4 regions of the Mesorhizobium sp. HAY1-8B genome follow, and region 1 is predicted to be linked to each of the others. Evidence: predicted binding sites of a transcription regulator. Region 1 holds the regulator's gene; each other region holds the start of a gene.
What was found. The regulator LexA, encoded in region 1, represses DNA repair genes until DNA is damaged. The targets are predictions, from matches to a motif close to TGTTCNNNNTGTGTTCNG.

Region 1 (8,000 bases):
CATCAGCGCGGCAAGGCCGTTGATGAGAATCCCCAGCCCCATATTGACGTCGGCGAAGCCCTGCGACTGCACCATCAGCGCGCCGCTCGACGCCGAAAATGCACTCGCCAGCCCGACACCGCCAATGGTCGCCGCCCAGACATTGATGCCTTGAGCCTCGGCCATATCGGGATTGGCGCCCACGGCGCGCACGGCAGTCCCCTTCTCGGTCCTGAAAAACATATAGAGCGCCAGGAAGACGATGAGCGCGACGAGACCGGCGACAACGATCTTGCTGGCCGGAAAACCCGGCCGCGCGAACGGCACCCAGTCGAACACGGTGGGCGAGCCGAAGACGGAGAGGTTGGACTTGCCCATGATGCGAAGGTTGATGCTGTAGAGCATCGTCATCATCAGGATGCCCGCAAGAAGCGTGTGGATGCGGAAACGCAGATGGATGAAGGCTGTGCAGCAACCCGCCGCGAAGCCCGCCGCGAACGCAACCACGATGGCTGCCAGCGGTGATACGCCGGCAGCCAGCAGCACGCCGCAGACGCAGCCCCCCAGCGGAAATGCGCCTTCGCTGGTCAGATCGGGAAAATTCAGCATGCGAAACGGGATCATGATCCCGAGCACGACAAAGGCCAGGATCAGGCTTTGCGCCAGCGTGACCGGTATGATCGCGACGAAGCTGGTGAGAACCTCCTGAACAAAGCCCATGATGATCAGCTCGCCAGCAACATGCGGTCGGTCTTGACCGAAAAATGGCCGATGAGGTCGATGACCGTGACCCTCGCCTTCTCCTCGCCGGTGATCTCAAGCAGGACCCGGCCCGCATCGAGCATGATCACCCGGCTGCCATAGTCGACGGCGTGTTGCATGTTGTGGGTCACCATCAGGGTGGTCAGCTTCAGCGCGTTGACGGCGCGCACCGTCGCTTGCATGACGATCTCTGCCGTGCGCGGGTCGAGCGCGGCCGTATGTTCGTCGAGCAGCAGCAAATCCGGCGATCCGCCGACGGCCATGATCAGCGACAGCGACTGACGCTGCCCGCCCGAGAGTAGATCGACACGGGTATCGAGGCGATTTTCAAGGCCGAGGCCCAATATCGACAGGCGCTCCTTGTAGGACGCAAGCCGCGTGGCGTTCAGCCCTTGCCGCAGCGTGCGTTTTTGGCTGCGCAGGTCGGCCAGCAGCATGTTCTCCGCCACCGTCATGCTGGCGGCTGTGCCGCGCATCGGATCCTGGAAGACCCGTGCCAACCTTGCGGCACGTTTGTACACCGGCATGGCTGTCACATCGACACCATTGATCAGGATTTTGCCGGAATCCAGGACAAGAGCTCCGGAAATGGCATTGAGCATGCTGCTCTTGCCGGCTCCGTTGGAGCCGATGACGATGCCGAACTCGCCCGTGGCCAGCGACAGGCTGAGACCGTCCAGCGCGATCTTCTCGTCGGCCTGGCCCTTGTAGAATACTTTACGCGCGGATCGGATCTTCGAGCATCGTTCCTCCCTGACCTCGGGATGACGGCGCCGGCGCCGTCATCCTTCAGTGCCGATGTCAGTCGACGATGCAGCCGCAATCGGCCATCGACGCCGGTATCTCGATGCCGAACGCGGCCATCGCCTTGCGGGAAATCGTTGCCATGTGATCCTTGTAGGCCGGGCGCGACGGCGCGATCGTCTTGGGATCCTTGCCCTTGAGGATTTCGGCGGCGATGTTGCCGGCGTTGACACCGACCTGCGTGTAATTGACCGCGAAGCTTGCCGGCACCGTGCCGTTGCGGACCGCGCTGTCATCGGAGTTGACGACCGGGATTCCGGTCTGGCGAGCGGCCGCGGAAACAGCGGCGATCGCCGGCTGGATCAGGTTCGAAGCCGGGCCGTAGATCACGTCTGCCTTGCCGGCGAGCGCGGCGATGCGCTGCTGGATGTCATTGACGTTGTCGATGCCGACTTCGACGACCTCGAAGCCGGCCGCCGGTGCGGTCGCCTTGATCTTCTCGACCAGGGCGACGTCATTGGCCTCGCCTGGATTGTAAGGCACGCCGAAGCGCTTGGCGTTCGGCAGCAGCTTCTTGGTGAAGGCCATGACAGCGGCGACATCCTGCAGATCGCTGGCGCCGGTCATGCCTTCGTCTCCGGCGTCCCACGACGGCACCAGCTTGGCCGCGACCGGATCGGTGACAGCGGCGAAGACGATCGGAATGCCGGAACCGGCAAGCGCCTTCTTGGCGATCTGCGAGACCGGCGTGGTGATGGTGTAGATCAGCTTGGGCTGCTCCGCCTGTAGCTTGGCGATCATCTGCGGCACCAGCGATGCATCGAAATTGGTATGGCTCTCCGTGTAGACGACATCCTTGCCCTCGACAAAGCCATTGTCCGTCAGCGCCTTCTTGAATCCGGCTATGGCAGCGTTGAGCTGCGGATGCTCGCCGAAATTGGCGATGCCGATGCGAATCTGGTCGGCGGCGGCACTCCCCGCGCTGACCATCAATGCGCCTGCCAGGGCCAATCCCGACAGCCAAGCGGATTTGGACTTCAACATCATTTCCTCCCAGATTTGATCAGCGCCGCTCATCGGGACGGCAACTGTGGCGATCATGGTCAGTCCATCGCTTCCTGTCAAACATTATATATAATTCTTGCCATCGAGCACCATCATATATAATTTTCACATGCCCGACGATGGACGGATCGCGATGCAGGACCAGAACAACTCCACGAAAACCGAGGCGGCCTATCAGCTGCTGCGGCGCGATATCCTGACCACACGCCTCATGCCGGGCGCACCGCTCAAGCTGAGTGCGCTGCGCGGTCTATACGGCGTCGGCTGGACACCGCTGCGTGAAGCCTTGTCTCGACTTGAGGCCGAGCGCCTGGTTACCGCCATCAGCAATCGCGGCTTTGCCGTGGCTCCGGTGTCGCGGGCCGAACTCGAGGACCTGGCTCGCGCACGGATGGTTGTGGAGATGCCGCTGTTCCTGGAATCGATCGAGAAAGGCGGCAGGGAATGGGAGGACGCGGTTGTCACCGCCCACTACCGGCTCTCCCGCTGCAAGACCGCGGTCGACGACCCCTCGGATGCGGCCGTCGACCAGTGGGACGAGAGCCACGAGGCCTTTCACGGGGCACTGCTGAGTGCCGCGACGTCCAACTGGCTGTTGCGCTTCCGTTCGACAATCGCCGATCAGTTGCGGCGGCATCATCGGTTTCTCGGCCTGGCGCCGACATTGCGGGCGGCCGCCGGCCTCAAGGATGGTTATGGCGAGGCAATGGACGCTCTTCGAGAGGCGATCGCGATCGAGCATCACACCGCGATCATGGAAGCGGCCCTCGATCGCGATGTCGAGCGGGCAAAGGCGCTGATGACGGCGCATATCGGCTATACGCTGCATGTCTACGTTCATAGCGAGGACGGCGGCGCGAACAACTACACCGCACGCGCCGGCAGCCTGAAAGCAATTTCCGGATGACTTCAGCGTTATTGCTCTCGAAGCATGATCGTTGGCGTTTTGATTTCGTTTCGTTCCGCCAGGAATGGATCGAACAACGACGCGATCCAGCCTCTGGACGCCCTCTAGAAACTGATTCCAAGGTCCATCAAGGGTAGGCCACAGGCCATTAACCAAAATGATTTCAATGCTCGCGCTGGCGGCGAAGGCGGCCGATCGCTGCCCGCTGCCGGCGGCAGACAATTTCAGATGCCTTAACAAATTCACTAAACTTTAAACAGTTGCGGAACACAACTGGAACAGATAGTGTTTGTTCTGGGTTTGTTTTTCGATTCCGATTCCCTTCGTTCAATGCCTGGGGGGCGCCATGCTGACGCGTAAGCAACATGAACTGCTGATGTTCATTCATGAACGGCTGAAGGAAAGCGGTATCCCGCCTTCCTTTGACGAGATGAAGGAGGCGCTGGATCTCGCCTCCAAGTCAGGGATACATCGCCTGATCACGGCGCTGGAGGAACGCGGCTTTATCAGGCGGCTGCCCAACCGGGCGCGGGCATTGGAAGTGCTGCGACTGCCGGATTCGATCGCGCCCGGCCTCAACGCGGCAAAGAAATTCTCGCCGAGTGTCATTCAAGGCAGTCTTGGTCAGGGCGGCCTAGGCCGTCAGATCAAGCCGGCGCCGTCGCGCTTGCCCTCTGCCGGCAATGACTACGACGCGGTCTCTGCCGTGTCGATCCCGGTGATGGGCCGTATCGCCGCAGGTGTGCCGATCGATGCCATCCAGCATCAGACGCATTCGATCTCGGTGCCTCCGGACATGATCATGGGTGGCGAGCACTATGCGCTGGAGGTCAAGGGTGACTCGATGATCGAGGCCGGCATCTTCGATGGCGATACAGTCATTATCCGCAACGCCGATACGGCGAGCCCAGGCGAGATCGTCGTGGCGCTGGTCGACGAGGAGGAAGCGACCTTGAAGCGGTTCCGCCGCAAGGGCGCCTCGATTGCCCTTGAAGCCGCCAACCCGGCCTACGAGACGCGCATTTTCGGGCCGGACAGGGTCAAGGTGCAAGGCAAGCTAGTCGGCCTGATCAGGCGCTACTGAGCAGGAGCGGCCGGCGTTTCAGGTTTTTGATAGGGCGGCAGTCCCCTCGCCTCACGCGAAAACTTTCGTTGCGTGTGCCAGGGCCGATAGGGCCCGTCCACGGCGAAGCTGATGGTTGGCGGGCTGGTCGCCGATTGGCGGTCGAAGAAGACAGCGGCACTGCCCTTGCGTGCGAGTTGCCGTTTGGTAACGACGAGAACCAGCGGGTTGTGGCAGGCATCGTAGCCCGTCGCATCATTGACAACGATCAGGTCGGCGAAGCCGCAGGCCTTCCAGGTAGCCTTGCGGTCTTCGACATGCGCGATGATCGCGCCAGACGGATGCCGGGCGAGACAGATGCCCTCCGTGCAATAAAACGGCGCCCCCGGCGGCAGATTGACCGCATCGGCCAAGTCGAATTGCCCGTCCGCCTTGTTGAACATCTCCGGCACGACGATGGTTTCGGACACCAGCGCGCGTTTCCAATTGTCGACGGTGAATTCGTTTGGACGAGCCCGGCTGACCGCGAGTTCGCCGCCGCCGATCGGCAGCGCAACCAGCCGCGCGTCTTCGGAGATCAGCACGTCCGGCGTGCGTGTATCCGACACTGTCAACAGGCCGGCGAGCGCGAATGGCACTGCCGCGAGCCGCAGCCATGTCGTCGCCATCGTCGCGATGACCAGGGCGATCGTCACCAGCAGCACGGAGTGTTGTGAAATCAGCCCGACCGCATCGACGGGGGAGCGTTCCGATATCCACGCCGATATGGCGATCATCGCGGTCAGGCCCTTGCCCATGAGGTAGAGAAAAGGTCCGTCCAGACCGAAGGGCATTGTCAAGGCGCTGACAACCGCCAGAAACATGACGACTGAGACAATTGGCATGACAGCCAGATTTGCGAACAGGCTGAGCGGCGACACACGCTGGAAGTGCCATATGGCAAACAGCGCCGTGGCGCTGCCGGCAATGATGGACGTCATCGCCACCCCTCCCGTGAGCGCGAGGAATTTTCGCGTCAGGAACCCCGGCAGGGATCGCCTTGGCGGTGGCGGTCTTGTCTTTCCCGCACGGTGATCCGCCCAGCCGGCATAGGCGCCGACCAGTGCGGCCGTCGCGGCGAACGACATCTGGAAACTCGGGCCGACCACTTCATGCGGCGACACCACGATGACGGCGATCGCCGAGATAGCGAGGTTGCGCATGGTCAGCGCCGCGCGATCGAACAATACGGCAATCAGCATCACCGCCAGCATGATGAAGCTGCGCTCGGCGGCAACGACGACGCCTGAGATGACGAGGTAGGCGGCGATCGACAACAGTGCCGCGGCGGCCGCATATTTCTTCACCGGCCGACGCGCGGAAAAATCCGGGAAAAGCGCGAAGGCACCGCGCAGCAGACCCATGATGGTGCCGGCGACCAGCGCCATATGCAGTCCCGATATGGAGATGATGTGATAGATGCCAGTGCGCCGCATCGCTTCGTTGATTTCATCGGGAATGCCGGCGCGCACGCCAACGATCAGCGCTGCCGCGATCTCGCCTTCGGCGCCGCCAACAACGCCCCTGATATGGTCGGCGATGGCTTCGCGCGCATTTTCTATCCCCGAAAACAGGCGGGCCGACAGCGGCATCTCATCGTCGTCGGCGGAGATGATTTTTGGATTGCCAAGGAAGAAGCCGCTGCCACCGATGCCGGCAAAGTAGCTGTCGAAGGAGAAATCGTAGCTGTCCGGCCGCACCGGACCGGTCGGCGGCAGCAGTTTGGCATAGCCCGATATCAGCGAGCCGGCGGTCATGTCGTCAGGTATCTTGCGCGCTGAAAGCCGGACCCTTTCCGGCGCGTAACGCAGTTTTGGCCGCGCCGTCGACGTCACGTCTATCGTCAATCGGATGCGGCCGGTCTCCATGCGCTCGAGCGAGACGACGCGGCCGGTCACTTGCGTCGAGATTTCCGAACCCAGCATCCGGGTGCCCGCCCGCCAGGTCTCGACCTTGGCGGCAAGCAGGCCCAGCGCGCACAACAATGCCGCCATGAAAGCCAGATGGGTTTTCGGCCAGGAGCGCGAGACAAGCGCACAGATCGCCATCAGCACGACGATCGCGACGGGCTTTGCGAAGTCAGGCTCCGCCGCCAGCGAATAGTAGCCGATCGCACCCGCGGCCAGGCAGACCGGCACCAGCAGGAAGGCAGCGCCTCGGTCAAGCTCCAGTTCCGCTGCCGTCGTCACACTGTGGCGCAGGCGACGCAAGGAAGCCTGGCCGATTTGCCGCCCGACACGCGCAATCCGGCCAGTGGCGGGCGGAATTGGTGCTGGGGCACCCGCTGGCAAAGGTTGGCTGCCGGAGCCGGGAAGGAGAGGTGATGGCGGCAGCGAGGCCGGCGGCGGGATCGCAAACAGGGACCGCTCGCTGACGCCAACAACAGCGTCCTCGCCCTGATCCGAGCCCCGGCCACGTCCAGCCATCGGGTCTGCCCCTTGCACCCCTGACGCCCTATGCTACATGAACGCGCAACGCGCGAAAGTCCGCGCCGCCGCGCCCCGCTTCAGATGGTTTCCGAGAGTTTCATGTCCGACAAGGTCGTCACCCGTTTTGCCCCCTCGCCCACCGGTTACCTGCATATTGGAGGCGCGCGCACGGCGCTGTTCAACTGGCTCTATGCCAAACATACCGCCGGCACGATGCTGCTGCGCATCGAGGACACCGATCGCGAGCGTTCGACCGATGCGGCGACGGCCGCCATCCTGGACGGACTCTCCTGGCTCGGTCTTGGCTGGGACGGCGATGCGGTTTCGCAGTTCGAGCGTGCCCCGCGCCACCGCGAGGTCGCGGAGGAGCTCGTGCGCCTGGGCAAGGCCTATTACAGCTACGAGACGCCTGCCGAACTGGAGGCGATGCGCGAGGCGGCTCGCGCAAAAGGTCTGCCGCCGCGCTACAATGGTCAGTGGCGCGATCGCGATCCATCCGAGGCGCCGGCTGGCGTCAAGGGCGCCATCCGCATCAAGGCGCCGACCGAGGGCGAGACGATCGTCCACGACCGCGTCCAAGGCGAGGTGCGCTTTCCCAACAAGGATCTCGACGACTTCATCATCCTGCGTTCGGATGGTAACCCGACCTACATGCATGCCGTCGTCGTCGACGACCACGACATGGGTGTCACGCACATCATCCGTGGCGACGACCACCTGACCAATGCCGCCCGCCAGACCGTGATCTATAACGCCATGGGCTGGGACGTCCCGTCGATGGCGCACATCCCGCTGATCCACGGCGCCGACGGAGCCAAGCTGTCGAAGCGCCACGGCGCGCTTGGCGTCGAGGCCTATCGCGCCATGGGCTACCTGCCGGAGGCGCTGCTCAACTATCTGGCGCGCCTGGGCTGGAGCCACGGCGACGACGAGATCATGTCGATCAAGGACATGATCTCCTGGTTCGACATCGGCGACGTCAACAAGGGCGCGGCCCGCTTCGATTTCGCCA
Region 2 (8,000 bases), 4.1 Mb from region 1:
TCACCGAGGCCGACATCGTCGACCATGGGCTGGGGCCATCGCCCCGTTTCGGCGTGTTCGTGGCGGAAGTCGATGGCACAATCGTCGGCATCGCCGTCCATTATCTCATCCCCTGGACCTATGATCTGAAGCCAGTCGTGGCGCTGAAGGAACTTTACGTGGCTGAAGCGGCGCGCGGCATGTCGGTCGGCCACGCCCTTGTGGAACGGCTCCTAGACCATGCCACCAGCATCGGTGCATCCGCCATCAAGTGGACGGTGCTGCAATCCAATTTGCCGGCCAAGGCTTTTTATCGCTCACTTGACGGGCGGGCCGACGACACCTGGGAATTGTGGAAGCTGACCATCGACGGATAAGGCACGGCCTGCTTGGGCTGCGCCCGACCGGCTGCAGGCCTACGACATCGTATCGAGCTTGCGCTGCATGGCCGCGATCTGATCCTTCAGCTGCTGCAGATCGTCGGACTTCTCCGCCGGCGCGTCCTTCCTGGCCGGTTCGGCGGGGGCTGCGGCCGGCGCCGAGCCCGCGGGCGGAAAAGGCGTGAACAGCCGCATCGCGTTCTGAAACATCTCCATGTTGCGGCGCGTCTGTTCTTCCAGCGCCTTCATCGGCGTCGCCATCTTCATCACATCCAGCGGCGACTTGCCGATCGTGCCCTTCATCTGCTCGCGAAAGCGCTCCTGCTCCTTGGAGAAGGCGATCATCGACTGCTCGAGGAAGCTTGGGACGATCATCTGCATCTGGTCGCCGTAGAAGGCGATCAGCTGGCGCAGGAACGGGATCGGCAGCATGTTCTGCCCGTCCTTGTTCTCCAGTTCGAAGATGATCTGGGTCAGTACCGGATGCGTGATGTCGTCGCCGGTCTTGGCGTCCTGGACGGTGAACTCCTCGCCCTTCTTGACCATCTCGGCCAGATCCTCGAGCGTCACATAGGTGCTCGTCCCCGTATTATAGAGGCGGCGATTGGCGTATTTCTTGATAATGATCGGGTCGTCTTTTGCGGCCATCTGCATCCTCCCCGGACACCGGCGCGCCTGAGTAAGCGGCCGGTAACGATTGCGCCCTTTTTGAGGATATGCGCAAAAGCCTTATAATTCCAAGCAGTTTGTGCAGTGCGGGATCATATAATGCTGCATAGCAGGCAAAATATGCTGCGCAGCAGCGGCCAGCCCGCAGGCATGGCGGTGCGTGACCTGCTTGGCGTGCATGGGCGCCATGCCGATTTCCGGTTTGACTTGGGGTTGGGAAAGGGCAAGAAAAGTCCTCAACGACAGAACAACATCCTTGAAGTCTGGAGAAGAAAATGTCCGATTCCATCGTCATCGCCAGCGCCGCGCGCACGGCCGTCGGCTCCTTCAACGGCGCGTTCGCCGCCACGCCGGCGCATGAGCTCGGCGCCGTCGTCATCAAGGAACTTTTGTCGCGCGCCGGGGTCGAAGCGGCGGAGGTCGACGAGGTTATCCTCGGCCAGGTGCTGACCGCGGCCCAGGGCCAGAACCCGGCCCGCCAGGCCTCGATTATTGCCGGCCTGCCCAAGGAGACCACCGCCTGGGGCCTCAACCAGGTTTGCGGTTCGGGCCTGCGCGCCATTGCACTCGGCATGCAGCAGATCGCCACCGGTGACGCCAAGGTGATCATCGCCGGCGGCCAGGAATCGATGTCTCTGTCGCCGCACGCGCAGCATCTGCGCGCCGGCGTCAAGATGGGCGACTACAAGATGATCGACACGATGATCAAGGACGGCTTGTGGGATGCCTTCAACGGCTACCACATGGGCAACACCGCCGAGAACGTCGCCCGCCAGTTCCAGATCACCCGGGACGACCAGGACCAGCTCGCGCTGGCCTCGCAGAACAAGGCCGAGGCGGCGCAGAAGGCGGGCAAGTTCAAGGACGAGATCGTCGCCTTCACCATCAAGGGCAAGAAGGGCGACACCATCGTCGACCAGGACGAATACATCCGCCATGGCGCGACGCTGGACGCCATGACCAAGCTGAAGCCGGCCTTCGACAAGGACGGCACCGTGACCGCCGCCAACGCCTCCGGCATCAATGATGGCGCGGCCGGTGCGCTGCTGATGAGCGAAGCGGAAGCCGCACGGCGCGGCATCACCCCGCTGGCGCGCATCGCCTCCTGGGCGACCGCAGGCGTCGATCCGGCGATCATGGGCACCGGGCCCATTCCCGCCTCGCGCAAGGCGCTGGAGAAGGCCGGCTGGTCGGTCGGCGATCTCGACCTGGTCGAGGCCAACGAGGCTTTCGCCGCGCAGGCCTGCGCGGTCAACAAGGACATGGGCTGGGATCCCTCGATCGTCAACGTCAACGGCGGCGCTATCGCCATCGGCCACCCGATCGGCGCCTCGGGCGCCCGCATCTTCAACACGCTGGTCTACGAGATGCGCCGTCGCGGCGCCAAGAAGGGCCTCGCCACCCTGTGCATCGGCGGTGGCATGGGCGTCGCCATGTGCGTGGAAGCCCTCTGAAGAAAATACTGAACGGGCGGCGCAGGCCGCCCGTTTCATATCCAGTGCCTGCCAAGCCCGACAACAGGGCGATATCAAAAAAGGGGAAATGCATGACCAAGGTTGCAATCGTCACGGGCGGATCGCGCGGCATCGGCGCGGCGATCTCGATCGCCTTGAAGAACGCCGGCTATTCTGTCGCGGCCAACTATGCCGGCAACGACGAGGCGGCAACGAAATTCAGGGCCGAGACCGGCATTCCGGTCTACAAATGGTCGGTCGCTGACTATGACGCTTGCGCCGCCGGCATCAGCCGAGTCGAGGCCGACCTCGGCCCGGTTTCGGTGCTGGTCAACAATGCCGGCATCACCCGCGACGCCATGTTCCACAAATTGACCCGTGAGCAGTGGAAAGAGGTCATCGACACCAATCTTTCCGGCGTCTTCAACATGACGCACCCGCTGTGGGGCGGCATGCGCGACCGCAAGTTCGGCCGCGTCATCACCATCTCCTCGATCAACGGCCAGAAGGGTCAGGCCGGCCAGGTCAACTATTCCGCCGCCAAGGCCGGCGACATCGGCTTCACCAAGGCCCTCGCCCAGGAGGGTGCTCGCGCCGGCATCACCGTCAACGTCATCTGTCCCGGCTACATCGCCACCGAGATGGTCAAGGCAATCGATGAGAAGGTGCTCAACGAGCGCATCCTGCCGCAGATCCCGGTCGGCCGCCTCGGCGAGCCGGAAGAGATCGCGCGCTGCGTCGTCTTCCTCGCTTCCGAGGATGCCGGTTTCATCACCGGCTCGACCCTCACCGCCAATGGCGGCCAGTACGTCGCCTGAGACGTCCAACGGCTTCAGACTGTAACCAGCGGACCGGGAAACCGGTCCGTTTCTGTTGATACCCTTGGAGGCGAAAGAGCCCCCGCCGCGGCGCAATGCCTCCAATCCGGCATGCAGGGTTAATGGCGGCAGCACCGCCTTTGCGGAGTAGCGTCCGGCCTGAGGCGTGCCTGCGGGGATCCTGATCTCCAATCGGAGGTTCCCGCCCTCAGGAGACGCGCGCCCGAAAACCGCCGCTTTGCCCCTGTTCCTTCGCACCACATTGGCGGAGAAGCTGTATGTTCAGAATTCGGCTCGCATCATTATTGATCATCGGAGCCCTGCTCACCGGAACCGCGAATGCCCAAGCGTGGCAGGAGGTCGACCCGACGACGGTAGGTTGGTCTGCGGACAAGCTGAAAGTCGCCAAGCAACATTCGACGGCGCTCAAACCGACAGCCGTAATGATCGTGCAGGACGGCAGGGTCGTTGCCAGCTGGGGTAATACATCCCATAAGGTAAATGTTGCTTCCGTCCGAAAAAGCCTTCTTAGTGCCCTTTATGGCATTGCCGTTTCCGAGGGACGGATTGACCTTTCGAGCAGCCTCGCCGATCTTGGCATTGACGACAATGCGCCTAGTTTGACGGCAAGCGAGAAGACGGCAACTGTCCGCGACCTCTTGATGGCGCGCTCTGGCATCTATCATCCTGCTGCCTATGAGACTGGGGACATCAAGCGCAAACGGCCTCAGCGTGGCAGCCATCCGCCCGGATCTTTCTGGTTTTACAACAACTGGGACTTCAACACGTTGGGAACGATCTACCGGCATCAGACCGGCGAGGACATCTTCCAGAGCTTCAACCGCAGAATTGCCGAGCCGCTCGGCATGGAGGACTTCTCAGCAAAGGATGGCCGCTACTTTACCGAGAAGTTCTCCGAGCACCCTGCCTATCCCTTCAACCTAAGCGCCCGAGACGCAGCGCGTTTCGGCCAATTGTTCCTGAACGGCGGGCGCTGGGGCGACGAGCAGGTTGTGCCCGCATCGTGGGTCAAGGAATCGACGACCCCTTATTCCTTCGCCAAGCGAATACGGCAGGGCTATGGTTATATGTGGTGGACGCTCCCTGCTGACACTTGGGGTCCAAATGCCTTCTATGCGTCGGGCTACGGTGGTCAGGTCATTGCCGTTGTCTCTTCAAAACGGTTGGTCGTGGTTCAAACTGTCGATCCGAAACACAATCCGAAGGGCGTTAGGACAAGCACGTTCATTGAGGTGCTGAAAGAGATCACCTCGGCTTCGCCCTGAATGGCTCTTTGCACCTAATTGCGGCCCTGCCGTTACCAATTAGCGCCTGACGGAGGGGCTGTCTCTTCGAGCAAATAGGCGTTGACCAATTCCATGGCAATAACTCATCGATCCGGTTTATCGGGTGACAGGGGGCAGCTGTCCCTGTCTGGCTCCACGACGCCAAGTGAATACCACGTTGGTGTCCACATCGTGCCGGCGCCCAACCTCGGAAACCGATGCACCCGCAGCAGAGTGCCGCCCCGATCCGGCTGTTCTCTTCCTTGTCCCGCACACGTCGGGTCTTACGAACCGACAGAACAACATCCTCATCAACCGACATTAATGAGTGTCCATTAGCGAAATAGATGGACACTTATCTTGGTGTGATTGCCGCCACGCCAATAGACTGGTCAGGCCGGACGCCGCCTGTGCGGAACCCTGTGGCCAAGCCTGTGGATTGCCGGTGGATAAGCTGTTCACAACACAAGATATTGGGGGAACAAAAAGGGAAAACGTCGCCGGCGCTGATTTGTAGCCGATTTGTTCCGGCTTTGAGCGCAAGTTAACGTTAATAGGCCGGAATCGCCTGCAAATCCTTAACACCAAATTCAGAAAGATTAACAATTTCATAATCTTGAGTAATGGGTATCGTGCCGGCGTCGTCGTTTCCCGGCAAAGCTTAACCGTTGAGTTCGCCTAGCATAAAACGGGCCAGTTCAGGGATTCAGCATGTGGTGAGAGTCACGGTCACGAAATCCACATATAGCCGTGAACAAAAGCTGAATCTGGTCGAGTCACTGATTCGTCGCTGATTCGTTCCAGACTCGTTCCATCAGTTAAGCGGCAGCCAATTTAGCGCTGGACAAAGAGGCCTTCGAGCCGCCTACGGAACATTCCGCTTTCGCTTCGCGCCCGAAATCCCTATGTGTCGCCTGTCATACGCGCCAGTTGAGGCACGCTCCCGACAATGAGAGGCCAGAAAGCCTTATTTCCGAGCCGATGAACATCCAGCCGAAACATACCGAGCCGCTGATCCTGTCGGGCCGCGACGTGACCGCCGTGCTTGGTCCGACGAACACCGGCAAGACCCACCTCGCCATCGAGCGCATGGTGGCGCATGAAACCGGTGTCATCGGGCTGCCGCTCAGATTGCTGGCGCGGGAAGTCTACACGCGCGTCTGCGAAAAGGTCGGTGCTCATAAGGTCGCTCTGATCACTGGCGAGGAGAAGATCCAGCCGCCAGGCGCCAGATATTCGGTCTGTACGGTCGAGGCCATGCCGCGTGAGACCGACGCCGCCTTCGTCGCCATCGACGAGGTGCAGCTCGCCGGCGACCTCGAGCGCGGCCACATCTTCACCGACCGCATCCTGCATCTTCGCGGCCGCCAGGAAACGCTGCTGCTCGGTGCCGCCACCATGCATGGCATCCTGCAGCGCCTGCTGAAGGGCGTCTCGGTGGTGACGCGGCCCCGGCTGTCGCATCTTGCCTATGCGGGCTCGAAGAAGCTGACGCGCCTGCCGCGCCGCACCGCCATCGTCGCCTTCTCCGCCGACGAGGTCTATGCCATCGCCGAGTTGATCCGCCGCCAGCAAGGTGGTGCCGCCGTCGTGCTCGGCGCGCTCTCGCCGCGGACCCGCAACGCCCAGGTGGCATTGTTCCAATCGGGCGATGTCGACTATCTCGTCGCCACCGATGCCATCGGCATGGGCCTCAATCTCGATCTCGACCATGTCGCCTTCGCCCAGAACCGCAAGTTCGACGGCTACCAGTACCGCAACCTGACGGCGGCCGAGCTCGGCCAGATCGCCGGCCGTGCCGGACGGCATCTGCGCGACGGCACTTTCGGCGTCACCGGCCAGGTCGATCCGCTCGACGAGGAACTGGTCAAGAAGATCGAAGGCCATGACTTCGATCCGGTGAAGGTGCTGCAGTGGCGCACCGCGCATTTCGACTTCGCCAGTCTCGACGCGCTGAAGCGCTCGATCGAGACCAACGCTCCGGTGGAGGGCCTGACCCGGGCGCTGCCGGCGGTTGACGCGCAGGCGCTCGAATATCTTTCCCGCGATGAGGATATCCGCGCGCTGGCTACCGACGCCAAACGCGTGGCGCTGCTGTGGGAAGCCTGCGCGCTGCCCGATTACCGCAAGATCGCCCCGGCGCAACATGCCGACCTCATCGCGTCGATCTATATGGACCTCGCCAAGCGAGGCCATGTCGACGAGAATTACATGGCCGAGCAGGTGCGCCGCGCCGACACCACCGAGGGCGACATCGACACGCTGTCGCACCGCATTGCCCAGATCCGCACCTGGACATTCGTGTCTAACCGGCCCGGCTGGCTGGCCGATCAGGCACACTGGCAGGAAAAGACGCGCGAAATCGAAGACAGATTGTCGGATGCGCTGCATGAGCGGTTGACGAAACGCTTCGTAGACCGCAGGACTTCCGTCCTCATGCGGCGCCTTAGAGAAAATACCATGCCTGAAGCCGAAATAAGCCCTACCGGAACCGTCCTTGTCGAAGGCCATCATGTCGGCGAGTTGCAAGGGTTCCGCTTCACCGCCGATCAGACCGCCGGCGGCGAAGACGCCAAGGCCGTGCGCACCGCAGCGCAAAAGGCGCTGGCTGCCGAGTTCGAGGCGCGCGCCGACCGTTTTGGCGCCTGCGCCAATGGCGATCTGGCACTTGGCTCGGACGGCACGCTGCGCTGGATTGGCGCGCCGATCGGCACGCTGGTCTCCGGCGAAGACGCGCTGAAGCCGCGCCTCGTGCTGCTGGCCGACGAACAGCTGACCGGCCCGGCGCGCGACAAGGTCGCCGCGCGCGCCGAACGTTTCGTCAATTTCCAGATCGAGTCGCTGCTGAAGCCACTGGTCGACCTGAAGAACGCCGACCAGATTTCCGGCATCGGCCGTGGTATCGCCTTCCAGCTGGTCGAGAATTTCGGCCTCATCAACCGCCGCGACATCGCCGAGGAGATGAAATCGCTCGACCAGGAAGGTCGCGCGGCACTTCGCCGGCTTGGCGTGCGCTTCGGCGCCTACCATGTCTTCGTCCCGGCGCTGATCAAGCCGGCACCCGCCGGACTGGTGACCTTGCTGTGGGCCCTGAAGAATGACGGCAAGGACAAGCCCGGCTTTGGCGACGTGGTCCACGCGCTGGCGTCCGGCCGCACCTCGGTGGTCATCGATCCGGCCTTCGACAAGGCCTTCTACAAGCTCGCCGGCTACCGCAATCTCGGCCGCCGCGCCGTGCGCATCGACATATTGGAGCGGCTGGCCGACCTGATCCGTCCGGCGACCAACTGGAAGCCTGGCCTCGGCCAGCGTCCGGACGGCGCCTATGACGGCCAGTCCTTCATGGTGACGCCGCCGATGATGTCGATCCTCGGCGCCACCGCCGACGACATGGAAGAGATCCTGAAGGGCCTG
Region 3 (8,000 bases), 3.3 Mb from region 1:
AGGTGGTGAAGTCGTGCCGGCCGAGCAGGACTTTCGCCGCCTCGTGCATGGCGACGGCGTCGAGCCGCTTCGGCACCCACCACACCTTGCCCTTTTCCAGCGCCGAAGGCGCACGGCGGTTGAGGATGCGGTAGAGATAGTGACGGCCGGCGGCCGAGAAGCGCGCGTCGAAATCGTCAGGGACAACCATCGCCTTCAGGATGGCAACATGTGCGCCGGCCGCCTGCAGATGGGCGTTGATGGCATCGCGCACCTTGTCTTCGGGCCATGCCTTGGCGAGGTCGACATGCGCCACCTGGGCCGTTGCATGCACGCCGGCATCGGTGCGGCCGGCGGCACGCAGCCGCACCGCCTCGCCGCTGAACTTCTCGATCGCCTGCTCGATCGCCTGCTGCACCGAAGGCTGGTCGGCCTGGTGCTGCCAGCCGGCGAAAAGGCTGCCGTCATATTCGATGTCGAGGCGAAAACGCGGCATGCCGGGCGGCTATACGCTCTTGCCTAAGCGGCGAGAGCGGTGAAGGCCGAAGCGTAGACCAGCCTGCCGGCCTCCGGAGCGTCGCCCCAGGCCAGCGCCTGCAGCGCCTCGCCCTGGTATTCGCTCTCGAATTTTCCGGCCCTAGCGTGGCTATAGCCGAAACGGCCGTAGTAGGCCGGGTCGCCCAGCACAACGGCAAGCCGCTCGCCGGCATCCCTGAGACGGATATGCGCCTCGCGGATCAGCGCGCCGCCAATGCCGCTGCCATGGAACGAAGGTTCTACCGCCAGCGGCGCCAGCGCCACGGCCGCAAAGCTCTTGCCCCCATTCTGGACGAACAGCCGCGAAAACAGGATATGGCCGAGCACCTGGCCGTCTTCTTCCGCCACCAGTTCGACCACGGCGTCGCCGCCTGTGACCAGTGCGTCGACCAGCCCGGCCTCCGCCTGCTGGCCGAAAGCGTGTTCCTCGACGAGGCGGATGGCCTCGCGATCCCGCGGCGTCGCCGCGCGTATCGACATCATACTCATGAGAACTTCATTCCTTTTACGATCTTGGCTCCGCGCAGGAATTCCGACGCGGCGGCGGGCTTTCCGCCCGCACGTTGAACTTCGACCAGCCTGATCGCGCCTGCCCCGCAGGCGACCGTCAGCCGGTCATCGAGAATTCCTCCCGACTCACCCAGATCTTCCGAAACCGACAGGCCTTCGGACAGCGTCGAGCGAAGCAGTTTCAGCCGTTCCATGCGGCCGCCAATGTCAATTTCGGACCAGGCGCCGGGAAAGGGCGACAGGCCACGAAGGTGGTTGTGGACCTCGGCCGCAGGCCGCGTCCAGTCCACACGCGTCTCGGATTTATCGATTTTTCTGGCGTAAGTCACCCCTTCCGCCGCTTGCGCGGTAAATGTCAGGGCGTTCCTCTCCAGTCGCGCCAGCGCTTCCACCATCAGGGCGGCACAGACACTCATCAACCGATCATGCAGATCGCCGGCTGTCATATTGGGCTCGATGGCGCATTTTTCAAGCAATCCCACCGGGCCGGTGTCCAAACCCTCTTCCATGCGCATCACCATCATGCCGCTCTCCAGGTCTCCCGCCATGATGGCGCGCTGGATGGGAGCAGCACCGCGCCAGCGCGGCAAGAGCGATGCATGGCCGTTGATGCAGCCAAGTCGGGGGGCGTCGAGAACAGCCTTTGGCAGCAGCAATCCATAGGCGACGACCACGGCGATATCCGCCCGCAAGTCACGGAAAGCGGTCTGTTCGGCCTCGGCCTTGAGGGAGGTCGGCGTACGCACCTCGATGCCAAGCCGCTCCGCCTCGCGCTGCACCGGCGACGGCGTCAGCTCCAGCCCGCGCCGGCCGGCGGCGCGCGGCGGCTGCGTGTAGACGGCGGAAATCTCGTGTCCGGCCTCGGCGATCGCGCGCAACGTCGGCACCGAAAATTCCGGCGTGCCCATGAAGATGACGCGAAGGGGCATTCCCCTATCCCACCAGTTTGCCCGGCGCCTTGTCCTTGGCGAGCTTCTTGAATTTCTTCACCACCATGTCGCGCTTCAGCTTCGAGATGTGGTCGATGAACAGCACGCCGTTGAGATGGTCGATTTCGTGCTGCAGGCAGGTCGCCATCAGCCCTTCGGCCGCCATCTCCTGCAGCTTGCCGTCGCGGTCGAGATACTTCACCCGAACGGAAGCCGGGCGTTCGACCTCGGCGTAATAGTCGGGGATGGACAGGCAGCCTTCCTCGTAGACGGAGCGCTGATCGGCGCTTTTGAGGATCTCCGGATTGATGAAGACATGCGGCGCCGGCGTTTCGTCTTCCTTGGCGAGGTCGATCACCAGCATGCGCAACGGCTCGCCGATCTGGATTGCCGCCAGCCCGATGCCGGGTGCGTCATACATGGTCGCAAGCATGTCGTCGGCCAGTTTGCGCAAGGGCGCGTCGACGCGCTCCACCGGCTTGGAAAGCTGGCGCAGGATGGGATCGGGAAGGATGATGAGCGGCTTGATCGGCATGGCGTCCCACGTAAGACGTCCAGCGAAAAGCGTCAACCGGGGCATCCAAGCCGTGTTCTTGTTTTGATCTGTGCGATCAGGCCGAATCGGCTATGCTGTCCACATGAATGATCTTAGTAGCATCCTTTCGCAGCCCATCGCACGGCTTGGCGCGTCGACAATCACGCTCGGCCACGCGCTGGCCTTCGGCGTCTTGCTGTTTCTCGGTCTGTTCGTGGCGCTGGTTATCGCGCTGTGGCGGTCGGCCAAGGCGCGCGCGGTCGCTGCCGCGGAAGCCGCCGACCATGCCCGCGACGCCGAGGCACGGATGGCCGGCATACTGCAGAGCCAGGCCGAGATGCAGGGCCGCATGGGCGCCATCGCCGAAGTGTTCGGCGCGCGCCAGGCGGAGCTGACGCAGTCGATCGGCCAGCGGCTCGACGCCATGACCGGCCGCCTCGGCCAGACCATGACCGAGCAGACCAAATCCACGCATGAGAGCCTGGCCAAACTGCAGGAGCGGCTGGCGGTCATCGATACCGCGCAAGGCAACATCCAGTCGCTTGCCGGCCAGGTGGTGCAGTTGCAGGCCATCCTCTCCAACAAGCAGACCCGCGGCGCCTTCGGCCAGTCGCGCATGGAGGCGATCGTTGCCGACGGCCTGCCGATGGGCGCGTATGAATTCCAGGCGACGCTGTCGAACGGCAGCCGGCCCGATTGCCTGGTCAAGATGCCGAACGGCGCGCCATCGCTGGCCATCGATGCCAAGTTTCCCCTGGAGGCGTGGAATGCCATCCGCGCCGCCGATGGCGCCGACCTGCAGAAGGTCGCGTCGCAGGCCTTCCGCCGCGACATCGAGATCCACGTCCGCGATATCTCCGAGAAGTATCTGATCCAGGGCGAGACGCAGGACACCGCCTTCATGTTCGTGCCGTCGGAATCGGTGTTCGCCGAGATTCACGAGAATTTCGAGGCGATCGTCCACAAGGCGCACCGCGCCCGCGTCGTCATCGTCTCGCCGTCGCTGCTGATGCTGTCGATCCAGGTCATCCAGGCGATCCTCAAGGACGCCCGCATGCGCGAACAGGCGCATCTGATCCAGGGCGAGGTGATCCGGCTGATGGAAGATGTCGCGCGTGTCGACGAGCGCGTGCGCAAGCTGCAGGTACATTTCGGCCAGTCGGCCAAGGACATCGACGATATCCTCGTCTCGACATCGAAGGTGACCAAGCGTGGCCAGAAGATCGAGGCGCTGGAGTTCGGCGTGCAGCCCGATGGCGATGCCGCCCTGGAGGCGCCGTCCCGGGCACCGGCCGCGAAACTCGACCCCGGCCCGCGCGTTGCCGATTCAAAGACCGGGCAGCTCAGGCTGCGGGTCGTCGAAGGCGACGACTGAGCGATACTCTTTGATTTTGACGCAATTCCGATGGGAAAGCGCTACGCGTTTCCCAAGAAAACCGCCCACGCTTTTCCTGGAATTACGTTAGGCCACGGCGACGATGACGTGTGCCTGAATCTTGGCGGCAACCGCGTCGCTGCCATGCCTGGCCGCAATCGCGGCTGCGGCATAATCCGTTGCAGCGTCGAGTTTGCCCGGATCCCGGGCCTCGATTTCGGTGCGAAGGACGGTTCCCTGGCAATAGGCAACGGCCGGAATGCGCGGTGAGGGGGCACGGCTCTGTTCGGCTCTTGTTTCGACCGCCACACCGGAGAAACCGGCCTCTGCCAACTCGCTGCGGATCAGTGCCGTATCGTGGTAGCCATGCGGCGTGCGGGCCAGAAAGCGTGGCGGGTCGTTCGGAAAAATCCTGGCCAGGGCATTCGTCACATCATCGGCAAACACATTCTCTTCGATGCGATCCCATACGTTGAACAGAAAATGGCCGCCGGGCTTCAGCACCCGCCTTGCTTCGCGATAGGCGGAGGGGCGGCTCGGAAAGAACATCGCACCGAACTGGCAGCAAACGAGATCGAAGGCCGCATCTTCAAACGGCAGTGCCAGGGCATCGGCCTGGCGCCATTGGATACGATTGTCGGGCGCTTGACGCGAAGCGGCATAGTCGAGCATGGGCTGGTTGAGGTCGGTCACGACATAGCTCGCGCCAGGCGAAAGTCTTGGCGCCAAGGCGCGGGTGACGACCCCAGTGCCCGCGGCGACTTCCAGGACGGCGCTGGGCGAGAAGGACGCGGCCCGCTGTGCAAGGTCCGCGGCGAACGGCTCGAAAATCAGCGGCACCATATAGCGGTCGTAGTTTTCCGGGATCGAGCCGGCAAACAACTTGTCCGTTTCCAACATGACTATCACCCGCCCGTTTGATGGCGAGCCAGGCTAGCACAGAATTGTGGTCTGGGCCCGCTTTCGGCCGAGTGGCAGGTGCTACTGCTCTTCCACGATGCTTATGCCATCGAATTCCGGAAGCCAGTGCAGGGCCGATCGATGCCATTTCTGTTGTGTCGGGACCAGATCCTCGCGTTGCCGCGCGGTCCCCGCCCGGATCCCATAGACCTTCGGGCCGTCGCCGACAGACGTCGCATAAAGATGCGAACCGCAATCGCCGCAAAATGCCTGGGCGCGCTTGGCGCCGCTCGATCCGGTCTTGATATAGATCCTTGGCGCACCCCTGGTGATCCGGTAGTGATCCTCGGGCGCGGGAACGGTGACGCGAAAGGCCGTCCCAGTCAGCTGCTGGCAGTCCGTGCAATGGCAAATCGAGGTCTTTGCCGGGTCGACCTCCGCTTCATAGGTGATGGCACCGCAATGGCACCCGCCGTCGATCTTCATGGTCGTTCCTCCGAAATCCGTCGCCTGATCTTAGCAAGGCAATGCGACGGGGCAACGGTGCAGTGCTGGTCCACGACTAGTTCGATGCGGCCTCGATCGGCTTGCGTCGCTGCTCCCAGGTGCCCGTGGTCTGCGGCTTGACGAACAGCCGCGTGATCTCCGGCATCTCCTCCTTCAGTCGCGTCTCGATGCGCTGGACACAGGCTTCGATTTCCGGCGCAGTAAGATGATCCTCGAATTCGATGCTCAACCCCGCTACGATCTCTTGCGGTCCCATGTGAACGGTCAGGACGCCGTTCGCCCGCTGCACCGCCGGATCCTGCTGGGCGATTGCCAGCACTTTTCGTTGCACATCAAGGGATGCCGGCTCGCCGATGAGCAGGCCCTTGCTTTCGCGGGCGAGGAAAATCGCCGTCGCGCCGAGGATGAGCGCGATGCCGATCGAGGCGGCGCCGTCGAGCTCCGGCATCTCCAGCAACTCCGCTGCCAATATGCCGGCAAAGGCGACGATCAGGCCAAGAAGCGCCGCACTATCCTCGAACAGCACCGTATAGACGCTCGGGTCCTTGCTCGATTGCACGGCTTGCAGCCAGCCCTGCTTGCCCTTCTCTCGGCGAAATTCCTTCAGCGCCACCAGCCAGGAGCTGCCTTCGAACAGGAAGGAGAGGCCCAGAACGACATAGTTCACCTTGACATTGGCGACAGGCTCCGGGGCCATGATATGGACAATGCCCTCGTAGAACGACACGCCGGCGCCCAGCGCGAAAACCAGAAGCGCGACGATGAAGCTCCAGAAATAGAGCTCGCGGGCGTAGCCGAGCGGATGCGTGCGGTCGGCCGGGCGCGCGGCCCGGTGCATGCCGTAGAGCAGGAGCCCGCCATTTCCGGTATCGACCAGCGAATGGACGCCTTCCGACAGCATCGCGGAGCTGCCGGTGAAGAAGGCGGCGGCGAATTTGGTCAGCGCGATAGCCAGATTGCCGGCGAGCGCCGCATAGATGACCGTTTTGGAGCCGCCATGCCCGGCCATGCAGTTTGGTCCTCGTTTAACGCACCCAGCCTAACGGCCGGACGGCCGAAGCTCCATCACAACGCGCCAACTGCCGGGTCGTTCAAGACGCGATTTGCCTGGGACCGGCGGGGCGGTGACTATTCGACGATTTCGTCGGTCCACACCTTGAAGCCGGCCAGTGTCCCCGGTCCGAAAATATGGGTCAGCGGCACATCCGCCGCGTCGCGTCCGGAGGCGATCAGGATGCGTCCGATGCGCGGTGCGTTGTTGCGCGGATCGAAGACGTGCCAGCGGCCGCCGAGATAGACTTCCATCCAGGCGGCGAAATCCATGCTCGACCACGGTTTCGGCATGCCGATATCGCTGATGTAGCCGGTGCAGTAGCGCGTCGGGATGTTGAGCGCCCGGCAGAAGGTGACGGCGAGGTGTGCGAAGTCGCGGCACACGCCGCTCTGCTCGCGATAGGCTTCCGCCGCGGTGCGCGTCGGCCGCGCGTTGCCGTAGTTGAAGACGATGTGGTTGTGGACGAAATCACACACCGCCTGAACGCGCGGGATGCCGAGCGGCGTATGGCCGAACAGCCGCCATGCCTCGCTGGCCAAAAGGTCGCTCTCGCAAAACCGGCTGGGCAGCAGGAACAGCAGAGTTTCCGCCGGCAGGTCGCGCACCTCGTGCTGCCAGGCCATCAGCTCCCTCATCTCGAATGTGCCGGGCGCGCGGATGACGGCATCGGTGCCGAATGTGAACCGTCCGGGCGGAGCCACGAAGCGGTTGCACCAATTGCCGAAACTGTCGCGATAGCTCTCGATCGGCACCGGCGGGTTCGATGTCAAGAAATCCGGGCGCTCGAGATCGGAAGCGCGGGAATAGTGGACATTGAGCATCGCGATAAGCGGCGTTTCCTGCGGGAAGTCGAAACTCATCTCGCAGCCGATATGGATCCGCATTGTCGTCCTGACCGGCCTGCCTGACGATCACCCGGCGAATGCGCGGGTCGATGCTGCAGTGCGAAGACGAGAATGGCACGGACCGCCGTGGTTTACGAGTAAATTAGAAACCGGTTGAAAGCAGTCGGCCGACGGTCGCGACAGGCGCTGCCCCCTTGCAGCGAAGCGTTTCTCTTGTTTCACTTCACCTCCCGCAATTGGAGGAACGAATCATGGCTAAAGGTGCGATGAAGGCAGGCAAGGAAGCCCGCAAGCCGAAGAAGGACGCCAAGAAGCCGGCAGCCGCTCCCGTCCTGAAGGCGCCGCCGGTCAAGGCGATGCGCATCAAGGAGAAGTAGGCCTCGACAAATCCGGCGAGGTGGGATCTCACCGGCGGCGTCAGACAATGCCGCCGGCGGGTGTTGATAGGCTTCTGGACAACCCTATATCCCCGGCGCGGGGACGACCCCGCGCTTCTCCGAAAAACCAGGTCGGGACGACCCGCCCATTGTTGATCTGAGGATCGGATTCTATTTCCGATCCGATGCTGGATGGAGCGTTCCCGATGTCTTGGATTTTTCTGTTTTTCGCCGGCCTGTTCGAAATCGGCTGGGCAATCGGCCTCAAATACACTGATGGGTTCACCAGGTTCGTTCCGACCGTGCTCACGGTCGCGTCGATGATCGTCAGTCTCACCTTGCTCGGCCTGGCGCTGAAGGCGCTTCCCGTCGGCACCGCTTATGCGGTGTGGACCGGCATCGGCACAGTCGGCACGGCGCTGCTTGGCATCTGGCTGCTCGGCGAACCCGCC
Region 4 (8,000 bases), 830 kb from region 1:
CTCGCCGCGAGATCCGGCGCATTGACGGCCAGCATGTTGGCCGTGCCGCCGCCCCAGCAGAAGCCGATGGCGCCGACCTTGCCATTGCCGTCCTTGTCGTCCTTCAGGAAAGCGACGGTCGCCACGCCATTGGCGACCGTCTGCGCCGGGTCGAGCTTCGCGAACATGTCACGCGCCTTGTCCTCATCGGCGGGGGTGCCGCCAAGCGGCGACAGGAAGTCCGGCGCCAGCGCCACGAACCCCTCCAGCGCCACGCGCCGGGCCACGTCGCGTATATGCGGGTTGAGCCCCCTGTTTTCATGGATGACGATGACGGTGCCGAGTTTGCCGGCCTGGTTTGCCGGTTTGACCAGATAGCCCTTCATATCGCCCCCGTTGCCGGGATAGCTGATCTCCTCGCCTTTCACCCGTGGATCGTTGTCGGCAACGATTGCCGCCTGGGCGGAGTTCGCCGCCAGCATCGGCACGATCGCGACCGCCGCGGCACCCGATCCGGCAAGCCTGGTCAGTTGTTCCATGAAGTGCCGGCGGTCGAGCGTCAGATGCGTGTATTCGTCATAGGCGTCGATCATCGCCTGGGTGATGGCGGGTTGGTCGGTGGCGGTGGATTTGGTCATCGGCGCACTCCTCGATCTCGCTATCTCGATGCGATGTCTGCCGTTCGCAAGATAGGGGCGAGCCTTGCATCGTCCAGTCACGGCCCGGTGAGACACCCCATCTCTCCCGGCGAGCCGAGGCAACATCATCCCAATCTGGCATCATCACAATTTGGTCATCGGCGACAAATCTTGATGGCGCTGCCACAATAGTAGGGGAAACTGACCATACGGCCGCCCCATGGCGCGGCCACGGTCCTGAAAGGCCCGAGCTGAAAGGAAGCCGCCGATGACCATGCCCTCGCCGATCCTGGCAACCGCCTTTATCGTTGCCGCAGCCGCGATCCTGACGATGCGCGCGGCCGTTGTAGCGGCGAGCCGGAAGTCCATGGTCAAGGTCCGCGGCCGCCAGCGCCACCCGGCAGACACGAAAACCCAAGGTTGAGGTGAAGTCATGGACGTACAGGATATCGTGAACACCGTTTCGCAGAAGGCCGGCCTTGACCAGGCAACGACGGAAAAGGTCGTCGGCACCATCTTCTCGGTGCTCGAGCACGAGGCGGAAGGCACCAGCGCCTCATCCTTCTTCGCCAAGATTCCGGGCGCCGATGCACTGGCGCAGAAATATGACGTCATGGCCGCCGCCCCCGCCGGCGGCGGTGGCGGCTTCCTGTCCTCGCTGCAAGGCGCGCTTGGCGGCGTTCTCGGCGAGAAAGCGGGCGCGCTGGTCAACGGCCTCGCCGCCCTCAAGGCATCCGGCCTCGATCTGGCGCAGATCCAGAAGGCTGGCGCCACACTGGTCCAGCAGGCCGAAACCGCTGCCGGCCCCGATCTGACCAACCAGGTGCTGGGCTCGGTGCCCAGCCTGAAGAGCCATCTCGGGCTCGGCTGACCGTCAATTCGCCGAGCTTGCCTCCAGGCAACCCCGTCTACTTGGGCAGCGCGTAAGCCATCACATAATCCCCCGGCTTGGTGCCGACCGAGCCGTGGCCGCCGGCAACGATGACCACGAACTGGCGTCCGTCGGCGACCGTATAGGTCATCGGCGTCGATTGCCCGCCGGCCGGCAGCCGCGCCCGCCAGAGCTGCTTGCCCGACGTCAGGTCGTAGGCGCGCAGATAATCGTCGACCGCGGCCCCCAGGAAAGCGACACCACCGGCTGTGATCATCGGCCCGCCAATGCCGGGCACCCCGACCTTCAGCGGCAACGGCAGCGGCGTCATGTCATAGACGGTGCCGTTGCGGTGCTTGTAGGCGATTGTGCCGGTTCTCAGATCGACGCCGGCGACATATCCCCAGGGCGGCGCCTGGCAGGGAATGCCGAGCGGCGACAGGAACGGTCCCATCACCACCGCATAGGGTGCGCCCTCGTTGCGGTTCAAGCCCTGTTCGCTGCCGCGCCCTCCATCCGGTGGCGGCACCTGGTCGCGCGGGATGAGTCGCGACTTGAACGCCAGATAGGTCGGCATGCCGAACATTACCTGCCGAACCGGATCGACCGCGACGCCGCCCCAGTTGAAGGTGCCGAAATTGCCGGGATAGATCAGCGAGCCCTGTACGGAAGGCGGCGTATAGCGGCCTTCGTAACGCAGGCCCTGAAATTCGATTCGGCAAGCCAGCTGGTCGAACATGGTGATGCCCCACATGTCGGCTTCGGTCAGCGGCTTCGGGTTGAAGGAGAGATCGGACGAAGGCTGCGTCGGCGACGCATGGTCGCCCTCGATGGCGCCGCCGGGCGCCGGCACTTCCTTGACCGCGATCACCGGCTCGCCGGTGCGCCGGTCGAGCACATAGAGGTCGCCCTGCTTGGTCGGCCCGACCAGCGCGGGCACGATCGTGCCGTCGGCCTTGGTGATGTCGATCAGGCTCGGCTGCGCCGGCACGTCCATGTCCCAGAGGTCGTGGTGCACGGTCTGCCGCACCCATTTCAACTGCCCGGTATTGAGATCGAGCGCGGTGATCGAGGAGGAGAACTTCTCGACATTGGCGCTGCGTCCGGCGCCGAGCTGGTCCGGCGTCTGGTTGCCGAGCGGCACGTAAAGCAGGCCAAGCTTCTCGTCGGCGCTCGGCGTCGACCACATGTTGGGCGAGTTGGCGGTGTAGGTCTGGCCGGCCGGCAGCGGCGTCGTCTCGTCCGGATTGCCTGAATCCCAGTTCCACAGCAGCTTGCCTGTGCCCGCATCATAGGCGCGGATAACGCCCGACGGCTCCTGCGTCGAATAATTGTCGTTGACCGCGCCGCCGACGATGATCTTGCCGCCGGCAATCAGCGGCGCCGAGGTCGAATAGTAGTAGCCCGATTTCGGGTATGGCATGTTGGTCAAGAGATTGAGCGTGCCGGCCTCGGCGAAGGCTGGACAGACCTGGCCGTTGGCGGCATCGAGCGCGATCAGCCGGGCATCCGAGGTCGGCAGGTAGACGCGGGTCGCGCAGGGCTGGCCGGCGGCGCCAGCGGCATCGGCATAGTAGGACACGCCGCGGCAGGTCTGGTGCTGGCGGTCCTTGTCGAGCTTGATCTTGGGGTCGTAGCGCCATTTTTCCTTGCCGGTCGCGGCGTCGACCGCGATGGCGAAATTGTGCGGCGTGCAGATGTAGAGCGTGTCGCCGACCTTGAGCGGCGTCACCTGATAGGTGGTCTCGCCGACATCGTCCGGCCCCTTCACGTCGCCGGTGCGATAGGTCCAGGCCGGCTGCAGATTGGCGACATTGTCGGGCGTGATCTGGTCAAGCGGCGAATAGCGCTGGCCGAATTGCGTGCGCCCGTAGAAATGCCATTCGCCGGCCGGCACATCGTTGCCCAGATTGGCGTTTGGGGTCACCTTGTCGGTGTCGAGCGCGCCGGCGATGTCCTTCGGGTCCGTGGTCATCGAATAGCCGGCCACCGCCAGCGAGGCCAGCACGGCCAGGATCAGCGGCGCCCGCCCGTCAGGACCGGCAAGGCCCCGCCGCGCCCACGGCGTCAGCAGCCATAGCGCCACCAGCACGATGATGCCGCCGCGCGGGCCGAGTTCCCACCAGTCGAAGCCGGTTTCCCAGACCGCCCAGGCCAGAGTGCCGAGCACGATCGCCGCGTAGAGCCACAGCGCGGTGGAGCGGCGCCGGTAGAACAGCCAGGCGGTGATCAGGAACGCGAGACCCGATATGATGTAGTACCAGCTGCCGCCCAGCGAGGCCAACCAGATGCCGCCAGCGCCAAGCGCCAGACCGAGAAGAAAGAGAACAAGGGAGGTGATGGTGACAGCCAAGATGATACTCCTTCGACTGTTGCGCGCCTCGCGCGGCCATGGGCAACCCGGCATTGCGTTCCTGCCCGGTACACAACTTTCTCCCGCCCGCCTCGCCTGTCAAGCTTGGGCCACGAGCCGAAAGGCAGCGCTCGGTCCGGCTGCAAATGCGCGGCGGGCTGAGCGTCATGCGTGCCAAGGTGACCGGATAAGCCACTTTACCGGGAACAAAACGTAGACAGTTCTGGTCTTTCCCAACCGAATCACTACATTCGGGGGCGATGTCCGGCTTTTCCGAAGACATGCCCTTTTTCGACGAACCCAATGCGCGGCCCACGGCCCCGTCGGGCATTGCCGCGCGCGCCATGGCTGCCCGCGGCGGCCACAACAATGCGCCGGACTATCTCCGGGGGCTGAATCCGGAACAAAGGCTGGCGGTGGAGACCACCGAGGGTCCTGTTCTGGTGCTGGCCGGCGCCGGCACCGGCAAGACGCGCGTGCTCACCACCCGCATCGCCCATATTCTCGCCACGGGAAAAGCCTTCCCCTCGCAGATTCTGGCCGTGACCTTCACCAACAAGGCCGCGCGCGAGATGAAACAGCGCATCGGCATCCTGATCGGCGAAGGAAATGTCGAGGGCATGCCGTGGCTGGGCACCTTCCACTCGATCGGCGTGAAGCTGCTGCGCCGCCATGCCGAGCTCGCCGGTCTGCGTTCCGACTTCACCATCCTCGACACCGACGATGTCGTGCGGCTGATCAAGCAGCTGATCCAGGCCGAGGGACTCGACGACAAGCGCTGGCCGGCCAAGCAGTTCGCGCAGATGATCGACGGCTGGAAGAACAAGGGCCAAGGACCGGCCGATATCGCCGAGGGCGACGCGCGCAGCTTCGCCAATGGCAAGGGCCGCGAACTGTACAAGGCCTATCAGGAGCGCCTGCAGACGCTCAATGCCTGCGACTTCGGCGACCTGCTCTGCCACCCGATCCGCATCTTCCGCGCCAATCCGGATGTGCTGAAGGACTACCACCGGCGCTTCAAATACATCCTCGTCGACGAATACCAGGACACCAACACCGCCCAGTACATGTGGCTGCGCCTTTTGGCACAGCGGCCGGACAGCGGGCGCGGATCAACGTCGACGGATCTGCGATCGGCCGAAGGCCGCAAGCCCGACCGGGCGTCCGAGCCGTTGCGAGGCCCCCGCGGAGGGCCCGCGCCGGCAGGCGCGGAACGGCCCGTGAGCGATAACAAAGTCAACATCTGTTGCGTCGGCGACGACGATCAGTCGATCTATGGCTGGCGCGGCGCCGAGGTCGACAACATCCTGCGCTTCGACAAGGATTTCCCGGGCGCCACCATCATAAGGTTGGAGCGCAACTACCGCTCGACCGCGCATATCCTTGGCGCGGCTTCGCATCTCATCGCCTACAATGAGGGCCGTTTCGGCAAGACGCTGTTCACCGACCGCAACGACCCCGAGGACGGCAAGGTCAATGTCCACGCCGCGTGGGATTCCGAGGAGGAAGCCCGCGCCATCGGCGAGACCATCGAGGCCTATCAGCGCGAGAAGCATAATCTGAACGACATGGCGATCCTTGTGCGCGCGTCCTTCCAGATGCGCGCCTTCGAGGACCGCTTCATCACGCTCGGCCTCAACTACCGCGTCATCGGCGGCCCGCGCTTCTACGAGCGCATGGAAATTCGCGACGCGCTGGCCTTCTTCCGCGTCGTCGCCAACGGCGGCGACGACCTCGCCTTCGAGCGCATCGTCAATGTGCCGAAGCGGGGCCTGGGCGAAGCCACCATCCGCCAGATCCACGACACGGCGCGTGCGCTGCGCATTCCGATGCTGGAGGCCGCCGGCAATCTCGCCGAAAGCGACGAGTTGAAGCCGAAGCCGCGCGCCGCATTGCGCGAAGTGGCCGCCAATTTCGAACGCTGGGCAAAGGCGCTGGAAACCACGCCGCACACCGAGCTCGCCGAGACCATTCTCGAAGAGAGCGGCTACACCGACATGTGGAAGAACGACCGCTCGGCCGAAGCGCCGGGGCGGCTGGAGAATCTCAAGGAACTGATCCGCTCGATGGAGGAGTACGAGTCGCTGCGCTCCTTCCTCGAACACGTGGCGCTGGTCATGGATGCCGAGCAGAATGCCGGGCAGGACGCTGTCTCGATCATGACGCTGCATTCGGCCAAGGGCCTCGAATTCGAGACGGTTTTTCTCCCTGGCTGGGAGGAAGGCCTCTTTCCCCACCAGCGCGCGCTCGATGAAGGCGGCCGCTCCGGTCTGGAGGAAGAGCGCCGGCTGGCCTATGTCGGCCTCACCCGGGCCAAGAAGAACCTGCATATCTGGTTCGTCTCCAACCGCCTCATCCACGGGCTCTGGCAATCGACCATCCCGTCGCGCTTCCTGGAGGAGCTGCCGGAGGCCCATGTCGAGGTCGCGGAAAGCGGCAACAGCTATGGCGGCTATGGCAATTCCTACGGCGGCGGCTCATTCGCTTCCGGTCGTGGTGGCCGCCAGAACCCTTATGGCGCGTCGCGTTTCGACAATGTTGGCGCCAACAATGGCGGCGCGGAGAAATCCGGCGCCTTCTCTAACACCTATTCGACGCCCGGCTGGCAGCGCGCACAGGCCAACCGCACCGAAGCGACCGACCGCAACTGGGGCTCGCGCTCCGGCCACCAGGTCGAGCGTATCGGCTATGGCGAGACCGACAGCGGCTACGGCGCCGGCCGCACGAGCGTGAAGGGCCGCACCATCGATGGCGAACTGGTCGCCAAATCCGTCTCCGACACGCCGTCCGCCTTCAGCGTCGGCGACCGCGTCTTCCACCAGAAATTCGGCAACGGCAATATCTCGGCCATCGAAGGCAACAAGCTGACCATCGACTTCGACAAGGCAGGGCAGAAACGCGTGCTGGACGGGTTCGTCGCGGCGGTGTGAGCTGCTCGCCTGTGGCGATCCTAGATCAGCTTCACCAACTCGGCGTGATCTCTAAGCGGCGCGCCCGAGAATTCGTCGAGAGTTAAAAGCGTGAAATCAACACGACAGTCGATCGAAAGAGACAATCCACTTAAATACCCACAAAGAGCCCGATGCAAATCCGGCAGCCTTTCGTCTGAAATTTCAGTAGTAAAAAGCATATCTACGTCATCAAATAATTCGCCACGAAAGAATGATCCAAAACCATAGACTGATATAACGTCAAGATTTAGTGCTATAGTATCGATTACCGTCTTTATCTTTCTTTGCATAATCCCAATATTTAGTAGCCCAAATTCCTCCGGCCAGCTCGGTAGAGTTGTAGAGTCCGATATGATTTTCCCTGCAATAATCTTTCGCCTGATTCGAATAGCCATTCCAAGAGCCCCCTACACAAATATATTGAAGCGGCCCAAAATCTTGCAAGGCACGCATGACCAATGCAAGGCTGAATGCATAGTCGTCGCCGCCGAGTAGGCGCATTTGGTCTCCCTGTTGCTTTCGATCAAATAGAAAAAGGATATCTTTTTCTCTCCGCAAATTCTTTACGTTATCATGGTTTGAAAGAATTTTTTGCAGAAATGACGTCCTTGAGAAGGGTATACTCCAAGGGTTGACGGAATCACTCATAGCCAAATCTTTCAGAAAAGATGCTTGGGAATTTTGGATAAAACTCCGTACGACCAAACTGCTGCTGCTCATAGGCTAAGGCGTGCTTCTTGAAAGCGAGGAACGCGATCGCGTCTTCCTTGCACAACAACGAAATATTACCCGCAATAGCGTTCATGATCTTTATATTGTTTGGTAAAATTGTATCTAATTTACGAGCACTCCAAATTTCAACAGCATCGGAACCAGGATCTTCGTTCGCTATCGGCGAACTCGGGCCAACTTCCGAGAAAATTCCGTGATTTTCCGCCAATAGCAGACCAATATAGTTTCTTAGTTCGTCAAAATTTTCAAATCGAACATTGCATCCCGCTTGTTTGACTTCTTCTTCTCGCCCATTTTTCCATCCTCGTAGCAAATCTTCCGAATATGCAGCCGGAGCCTTGTCAACGGCGGTGTGACAGTTTGGACACAGTAAAACCAGGTTTTCATACGTGTCGAGTCCGCCTCCAGCTTGACCACGAGGACCATCGGCGCTGTGCGCAATAACGTGCGCCATTTCCCCAATATGAAAAGTTGGC

Region 2: the regulator LexA is predicted to act here: its motif matches at 5,383-5,400, upstream of AC1VON_RS01950 (helicase-related protein).
Region 3: the regulator LexA is predicted to act here: its motif matches at 2,544-2,561, upstream of AC1VON_RS05535 (DNA recombination protein RmuC).
Region 4: the regulator LexA is predicted to act here: its motif matches at 4,044-4,061, upstream of AC1VON_RS25345 (ATP-dependent helicase).

What each region holds. Positions count from the first base shown of each region.
Region 1 is NZ_CP200321.1:4,443,263-4,451,262, forward strand. Features, by position in the region: gene AC1VON_RS21215 (ABC transporter permease) at 1-699, opposite strand, end outside; gene AC1VON_RS21220 (ABC transporter ATP-binding protein) at 705-1,475, opposite strand; gene AC1VON_RS21225 (ABC transporter substrate-binding protein) at 1,543-2,529, opposite strand; gene AC1VON_RS21230 (GntR family transcriptional regulator) at 2,684-3,457, shown strand; gene lexA (transcriptional repressor LexA) at 3,804-4,541, shown strand; gene AC1VON_RS21240 (ComEC/Rec2 family competence protein) at 4,535-6,985, opposite strand; gene gltX (glutamate--tRNA ligase) at 7,088-8,000, shown strand, end outside.
Region 2 is NZ_CP200321.1:382,227-390,226, forward strand. Features, by position in the region: gene AC1VON_RS01920 (GNAT family N-acetyltransferase) at 1-356, shown strand, start outside; gene phaR (polyhydroxyalkanoate synthesis repressor PhaR) at 396-1,007, opposite strand; gene AC1VON_RS01930 (acetyl-CoA C-acetyltransferase) at 1,304-2,482, shown strand; gene phbB (acetoacetyl-CoA reductase) at 2,575-3,300, shown strand; gene AC1VON_RS01940 (serine hydrolase domain-containing protein) at 3,579-4,586, shown strand; gene AC1VON_RS01945 (transposase) at 4,704-4,898, opposite strand; gene AC1VON_RS01950 (helicase-related protein) at 5,568-8,000, shown strand, end outside.
Region 3 is NZ_CP200321.1:1,108,486-1,116,485, forward strand. Features, by position in the region: gene truA (tRNA pseudouridine(38-40) synthase TruA) at 1-475, opposite strand, end outside; gene AC1VON_RS05520 (GNAT family N-acetyltransferase) at 499-1,005, opposite strand; gene fmt (methionyl-tRNA formyltransferase) at 1,002-1,955, opposite strand; gene def (peptide deformylase) at 1,960-2,490, opposite strand; gene AC1VON_RS05535 (DNA recombination protein RmuC) at 2,594-3,865, shown strand; gene AC1VON_RS05540 (class I SAM-dependent methyltransferase) at 3,953-4,765, opposite strand; gene AC1VON_RS05545 (GFA family protein) at 4,847-5,251, opposite strand; gene AC1VON_RS05550 (cation diffusion facilitator family transporter) at 5,328-6,281, opposite strand; gene AC1VON_RS05555 (transglutaminase-like domain-containing protein) at 6,401-7,210, opposite strand; gene AC1VON_RS05560 (hypothetical protein) at 7,423-7,548, shown strand; gene sugE (quaternary ammonium compound efflux SMR transporter SugE) at 7,755-8,000, shown strand, end outside.
Region 4 is NZ_CP200321.1:5,274,186-5,282,185, forward strand. Features, by position in the region: gene AC1VON_RS25325 (dienelactone hydrolase family protein) at 1-617, opposite strand, end outside; gene AC1VON_RS25330 (hypothetical protein) at 762-986, opposite strand; gene AC1VON_RS25335 (hypothetical protein) at 1,051-1,488, shown strand; gene AC1VON_RS25340 (glucose/quinate/shikimate family membrane-bound PQQ-dependent dehydrogenase) at 1,526-3,841, opposite strand; gene AC1VON_RS25345 (ATP-dependent helicase) at 4,102-6,771, shown strand; gene AC1VON_RS25350 (hypothetical protein) at 7,033-7,440, opposite strand; gene AC1VON_RS25355 (HNH endonuclease) at 7,433-8,000, opposite strand, start outside.